DNA from 3 places in the Morococcus cerebrosus genome. Region 1 is predicted to be linked to each of the others. Evidence: predicted binding sites of a transcription regulator. Region 1 holds the regulator's gene; each other region holds the start of a gene.

Evidence for each region. The regulator FNR, encoded in region 1, switches genes on or off when oxygen is low (the NO sensors DNR and NnrR bind a similar motif). The targets are predictions, from matches to a motif close to TTGATNNNNATCAA.
Region 2: MON37_RS01365 (cytochrome-c peroxidase) is a predicted target of FNR. The motif match lies at 1,477-1,490, and genes of this name have one in related genera.
Region 3: MON37_RS04735 (GbsR/MarR family transcriptional regulator) is a predicted target of FNR. The motif match lies at 1,245-1,258, and genes of this name have one in related genera.

The regions. Positions count from the first base shown of each region.
Region 1 covers NZ_CP094242.1:1,651,595-1,653,866, forward strand. The annotation lists partial or broken gene MON37_RS07775 (MBL fold metallo-hydrolase) at 1-299, opposite strand, end outside; gene fnr (fumarate/nitrate reduction transcriptional regulator Fnr) at 384-1,118, opposite strand; gene hemN (oxygen-independent coproporphyrinogen III oxidase) at 1,262-2,272, shown strand, end outside.
Region 2 covers NZ_CP094242.1:304,532-306,803, forward strand. The annotation lists gene MON37_RS01365 (cytochrome-c peroxidase) at 122-1,306, opposite strand; gene MON37_RS01370 (NAD(P)H-dependent glycerol-3-phosphate dehydrogenase) at 1,635-2,272, shown strand, end outside.
Region 3 covers NZ_CP094242.1:1,023,587-1,025,858, reverse strand. The annotation lists gene MON37_RS04750 (DoxX-like family protein) at 1-85, opposite strand, end outside; gene MON37_RS04745 (NADH dehydrogenase) at 174-533, opposite strand; gene MON37_RS04735 (GbsR/MarR family transcriptional regulator) at 702-1,220, opposite strand; gene virB11 (P-type DNA transfer ATPase VirB11) at 1,535-2,272, opposite strand, start outside.

The DNA of each region.
Region 1 (2,272 bases):
GAATGCCCGAACCAGACGAAACGGCTTTTCCCTTCGGGTGCGGCGAGGAAGGTTTGCCAATCGGGCTTGACGGTAGGCAGAGGTTTGGGCGGGCGCGTTGCCTGCGGGTCGGTCAGAATCTTCCAAAATGCGCCGGTCAGGCCGGTCGGTTTCTGCTGCGGTTCGGGGTTGAAGAAGGTTTGCGTTTTCGGGTCGTAATGGTCGCTTGCGGGGTAAACGGGATGTTGATCGGGATAAAGCCAGTAGGCGAGCAGGGCGCAGACAGCGGTCAAGGCAATGAGTTTTTTCTTGTGTTTCATAATTGGTTTTTATGAAGAAGGTCGTCTGAAAATTTTCAGACGACCTTGGATTCTGTTTGAAGTTTGAAATGGTTTCGGTATCCGTCAGATGGCGTGCGAACAGCCGGATACCATTTTTTTGAGGGCTTGCGAGTCGAGGATTTTAATGTGTTTGTGTTCGACCGAAATTAGACCTTCATGGTGGAACTTGGACAGTGTGCGGCTGACGGTTTCCAGTTTCAGTCCCAAATAGCTGCCGATTTCTTCGCGCGACATCCGCAAGATGAAATCATTAGCGGCAAATCCGCGCGAGTAAAGGCGTTGGGATAAGTTCAGCAAAAACGCTGCCAGACGTTCTTCGGCGCGCATATTGCCCAAAAGCAGCATCACACCTTGGTCACGCACGATTTCGCGGCTCATCAACCGGAAAAAATGGCTTCTCAGGCTGGGGATGTTGTGTCCCAGCTCTTCGATGTGGGTGAAGGGCAGCTCACACACTTCGCTGTCTTCCAAAGCCACCGCGTCGCAGCTGTGGACATGGGAACAAATGCCGTCCATACCGATGAGTTCGCCGGACATAAAAAAGCCGGTAACCTGATCGCGACCGTCCTGACTGGCAACCGTGGTTTTGAAAAAACCGGCACGGATGGCAAACAGCGACGCGAAAGGCTCACCGGTGCGGAACAGATATTCACCCTTCTTCAAGCGGCGGCTCTGTCGGATGACCGCGTCCAATTGTGCAAACTCATTGGGCAAAAGCCCGACAGGCAGGCAGAGTTCACGCAGCGAACAGGAAGAACACAGGGTTTTCATCTGATGCATAGCATTGTGTGTGGTCATAAAACACCCTTAAAATTAAGGTTTTTATCCTGTCATGATTACGTAAGTTATTGACACATATCAAGACAGGTTTATCATACTGTGGCATTCTACCAAACTATCCGAAAATTGCCTAACTTCATTACTCTAATCACGCACACGCCATGAAAGTAATACCGATACAAAATAATCACAATAGAAACGATGACAAGCCTGAGTTCGACCGCGAACTCATCGCCAGCCTTCCTTCCAGCGGTCCGCGCTACACTTCCTACCCCACAGCCGACCGTTTTCATGACGGATTTCGCGAAGCCGAATATATCAATGCCTTGAATCAGCGCGGTATGGGGGCTTTGAACAAGCCCCTTTCGCTTTATATCCACATCCCCTTCTGCAACACCATTTGTTACTACTGCGGCTGCAATAAAATCATCACCAAAGACAAAAGCCGCGCCGATGCCTACATCGAATACCTTGAAAAAGAAATGGAGCTGCTCGCCCCGCATCTGGGCGGACGGCATCAGCTCGCGCAACTGCACTTCGGCGGCGGTACGCCGACTTTCTTGAGCGACGACCAAATCGAACGCGTATTCCGCATGATACGCAAACACTTCCAACTGATCCCTGGCGGCGAATACTCCATCGAAATCGACCCGCGCAAAGTCAGCCGCGAAACTGTCCTCATGCTCGGTAAGCTCGGCTTCAACCGCATGAGCGTCGGCATTCAGGACTTTGATCCCAAAGTGCAGGCAGCAGTCAACCGCATCCAAAGCTACGACGAAACCAAAAAAGTCATCGATGCCGCCCGCGAAGCCGGATTCAAATCCGTCAGCGTCGATTTGATTTACGGTCTGCCGCACCAAACCGCCGAAAGCATTAAAACCACCATCGACACTGTCTTGTCGCTCGATCCCGACCGCCTTGCCCTTTATCACTACGCCCACCTGCCGCATATCTTCAAGCCGCAACGCCGCATCGATACCGAAGCCGTTCCCGGCAGCGAAGAAAAACTCGATATGCTGCAATACTGCGTCCAAACCCTGACCGAACGCGGCTACGTCTTCATCGGTATGGACCACTTCGCCAAACCCGATGACGAACTTTCCATCGCCCTCAAAGAAGGCTTCCTCCAGCGCAACTTCCAAGGCTACTCGACCTACGCGGACTGCGATTTA
Region 2 (2,272 bases), 1.2 Mb from region 1:
GGATAGCTATATTGCATTTCCATAAATCGAAACTTCGTCTGAAAAGCAGGACAACTTTTTCAGACGACGTTTGGTATGCACAAATTTAGGATAACGGGTTCCGTTACCCTAAATCTACGGCTTATTTATTGTTCGGATGGGATTCCATTGGTGCTGATAAAGGCAGTTCGGGCATGGTGCGGGCGGAGTCGGAAACATTGCCGGACAGGGTTTTCAGGAAGGCAACGATGTTGTCGGTGTCTTCTTTAGATAAGTCTTTGCCCAGTTGCGCTTTACCCATGATGGTAACGGCTTTGTCCAATTCCCAAACGCTGCCGTTGTGGAAATATGGATAAGTTTTTGCGACGTTACGCAAGCCTGGGACGCGGAAGAAGAATTCGTCTTCGGCTTTTTTGGTTACGTCGGCACGGCCTTTGTCGTGTTTCGGATCTTCGATGAATTTCCAGTACGGGCCTTCAACCAAACCGAATTTTTGGAAGGTTGCGCCGCCAAGGTTGACGCCGCTGTGGCAGGCGATACAGCCGTTGTCCATAAAGGCGCGCACGCCTTTGCGCTCTTGTTCGTTCAGGGCGTTGACATTGCCTTTGAGGTAGTCGTCCCATTTGGTCGGCGTCAACAGGGTGCGTTCGAATGCGCCCAGTGCGGTGGTGATATTTTTGAAGGAAACTGCGCCGTCTTCGGGGAAGGCGGTTTTAAACAGTTCTTGATATTCGGGGATTTTGGCAATTTTGGCAGCGGCTGCTTCTTGCGAGTCGTTTGCCATTTCCACAGGGTTCACCAACGGTCCACCGGCTTGTTCTTCAACGTCAGCCGCGCGTCCGTCCCAGAACTGCATACCGAGCAGGGCGGCGTTTAAAGCGGTCGGGGAGTTGCGTCCGCCGAACTGTCCTTTATGGCCTTGGCTGGTCGGCAGGTTGTCCACGCCTGCGGTGGCAAGGTTGTGGCAGGAGTTGCAGCTTACGGTGTTGCCTTTGGAGAGGCGCGGCTCATACCATAATTGATGGCCGAGTTTGACCTGTTCTTCGGTAAACGGGCGCAGTTTCTGCATTTCTTCGGCACTCGGCAGCGGTTTGAAGATGCCTTGCGCGCGTTTGAGCAGCTCTTGGTCTTCAGGAGAGGCATTGCTATCAACGGCTGCTTGGGACGCTGCTGAGGCAGTTGAAGCAGCGTCAGGGGTCGTCTGAACGGCAGAGGCCTCGGTCGGTGCGGAAGCAGGTTTTTGTTCCTTGCTTTCCTGTCCGCCACAGGCGGCTAATGCGGATAAAACAGCAAGCGACAGGAGCAGTCGGGTGTTGCGGTGGTTCATGGCGTGTTCCTTTTTGTAGTGGATATTATTATGAGTAAGCACCGTTTCCGTTGATTGCCGTGATGAATGGCGGGCGAAAATAGGGAATGGCATTCCGCTTTGTTTGCGCCCGTTTGATATGTCCGGCTTTTTTTGTCCGCGAAGTATAAACAGCGGGCGTGGTTTGCCCTTTGCGGTAAATCAATATTGGATTTTCAATAGAGATAAGCAATATATGCGATAGCTTCTGTATTTTCATGCGGTTTTCATGTTGAATAGACCTCTATCGCTTGCACTGCCAAGCCGATTGGTTTAAATTAAACGACAATTTACCGTTGGAAGACACACAATGAAAATTACCGTCATCGGCGCAGGTTCTTGGGGTACAGCCCTTGCCCTGCACTTTGCCAGCCACGGCAACGAAGTCGCCCTTTGGACACGCAATCCCGAACAAGTCCGTACATTGCAGGCAGAACGTGAAAACAAACGCGGCCTGCCCGGTTTCCCTTTCCCTGAATCCTTAACCGTTTATGCCGATTTGGGTGATGCGCTCAAAGACAGCGGGCTCATTCTTGTCGTAACTTCTGTCGCAGGTTTGAGAAGCAGCGCAGAACTCCTCAAACAACACAATGCCGACCATATTCCCGTCCTTGCTGCCTGCAAAGGCTTTGAACAAGACACAGGGCTGTTGACCTTCCAAGTATTGAAAGAAGTATTGCCTGAGAACAAAAAAATCGGCGTGCTGTCAGGTCCGAGCTTTGCCCAAGAACTCGCCAAACAACTGCCTTGCGCCGTGGTTGTTGCTTCAGAAAATCAGGAATGGATTGAGGAATTGGTACCGCAACTCAACACCAACGTAATGCGCCTTTACGGCAGCACGGACGTGATCGGTGTGGCTGTCGGCGGTGCCGTCAAAAACGTTATGGCAATCGCTACCGGCCTTTCCGATGGTCTCGAATACGGGCTCAATGCGCGTGCGGCGCTGGT
Region 3 (2,272 bases), 630 kb from region 1:
GAGGTTGAGTGCCGCTCCACAGCCATAGCAGCCCCATCGAGTAAGACAGGTAGGCAGGGAGAGTGTGTGTAGTTTTGTCGGACATATTGGTTTCCTAATTTCATTTCGGTTTGTTTATATTTAGCCTTTAATTTCTAAAATTTCTGTCAAAAGAGAAATATAAAGGTAAAAAATTAGGCAGGTTCCTGAATATCATCCTCTCCCGGAGGATTGGGCAAGCTCAAAACGCCAACAATAAAAGAATAAGTACCGCCTATTACCACGCCGGCTAGGAGGCTGGTGACAAAATCTGCGCCAAACAGTAAAAGATATAGGCAACCGCATAATGATCCGGTTATGATTGCCCGGATAAGGCCGCGTAAGTCTCTATATGCAGACGTCAAGCTTAAGATCAAACCGCAAATTAGGGCAGGTACGGTAAAGAATAAAGCATAGTAGCCGATACTAAATGCAAAAAATACCGTAGATGCAGCATAAACGGTGATGACTCTGCCTCTCGGATAGTCGAAATAATCATCTGTTGAATGCGTCATAACACACCTATGATTGCGTAAGAGAAACCAGGTTGGGTATATTATAGTGGATTAACTTTAAACCAGTACGGCGTTGCCTCGCCTTGCCGTACTATCTGCACTGTCTGCGGCTTCGTCGCCTTGTCCTGATTTAAATTTAATCCACTATAAAAAACCATTTGATTGGCATCATCGGAAAAATTTTTGTATTCCGGCGCCTATTTTTAAAATTTTCACCATGGTTGAGGTGGAAAGCTTCAACATTTCATTTGCCCACGTGGTCAGCGTACTGATGAAATCATGGGTTTGTCGGATTCGCTGCTTGGCGGTTTCGTTTTCCTGACTAAATTCAGGGCTGTCGATCAGGCTTTGCAAAAATTGCCGCGTCGGTTCGATTTCACGTTGCATACGCATTTCTGCGATGGTGCGGAACAAAGTCCAGACGTCGTCTGAAGTTTCAAAATGATCGCGCCTGTCGCCCAGAATATGCACGGTATGCACCAGTCTCAAGTTTTGCAGCTCTTTGATGCTGTTGCTGACGTTGGAGCGCGCTACGCCGAGCGTTTCGGTAATTTCTTCGGCATTCATCGGTCTGCCTAAGATATAGAGCAGGGCGTGGATTTGCGCAACGGTACGGTTGACGCCCCATTTGGTGCCCATTTCGCCCCAGTGGAGGATGAATTTTTCAGTAGTCGGATTCAGTTTCATAGTGAGGGTATTTTATTTTTGTCTTTTATTTCTGTCAATACAGAAAATTTTATTTATAGCGAAAAATCTCTCGAAAAATGATTTTTCTAGTGTGATAGTTTATTTTAGAAATTAACAGTGCTGTTTGCGCTTTCGGCCTAGGATTATCAAGAACAGATTAGTAAAACGCGATAAAAAACAACTCTAAAAACAGAAAGTCGTCTGAAATTTGAATTTTCAAACGACTTTAACTGTAAGTAAGAAAATATTTATAAAACATAAAAATAAGGTTGCAACCGAAATAATTTTACATAATATACATTATGCGAATAAACTTAGTTTTTTAATGGGTTAAAATCAATTCCAGTGATATAGCGACTTCCTGAATACGCTTTTATATGTACGATTATATCAATAGTTTGTTTTAATAGCTTCATAATTACATCAAACTCTAAACCGCTTCCTTCTTGGGATGCCTTGACCATCAAAGCCAGTTGATCCCAAGTTTGTATTGTACTCCCTGCATGGCAACTAGTAATAGAACCAGGATGCCCTGACGCGCAATTACGAATGAAATAAAATGATTCATCACCCCTAAGCTCAGCAAGAATAATTCTATCTGGCTTCATCCTTAAACAAGACTCCATGCAACTTTTAGCAGATACATTTGCACTACCCTGTCCTCCCTTAGAATAAAGTAAATGAACAACGTTCTGGTGAGGAATAAAAAGTTCTCTCGCATCTTCAATGCTAATCAACCGTTCATGCAAAGGAATATGGTTTACTAATGCTTTCATAAAAGTAGTCTTACCACTTCCCGTAGCGCCAGATACGACAATATTTTTTTTATACTCAACTGCTTTCTTGAAAAACATTTCGTAGCATTTACCATTTTTCAAATCTAATAGCTCTTTATCATGATCAGAAAGTTGGTTATTAAAATCAACAATTTGATTAAAAAAACCATCTGAACTATACTGACTAAGACTTTTAGTATGTTTCGAAGGTAGTCGAACTGTAATAGAAACCTTTCCTGCATCACAAGCAGGTGGAATAACAAATTGAGCCCTTTG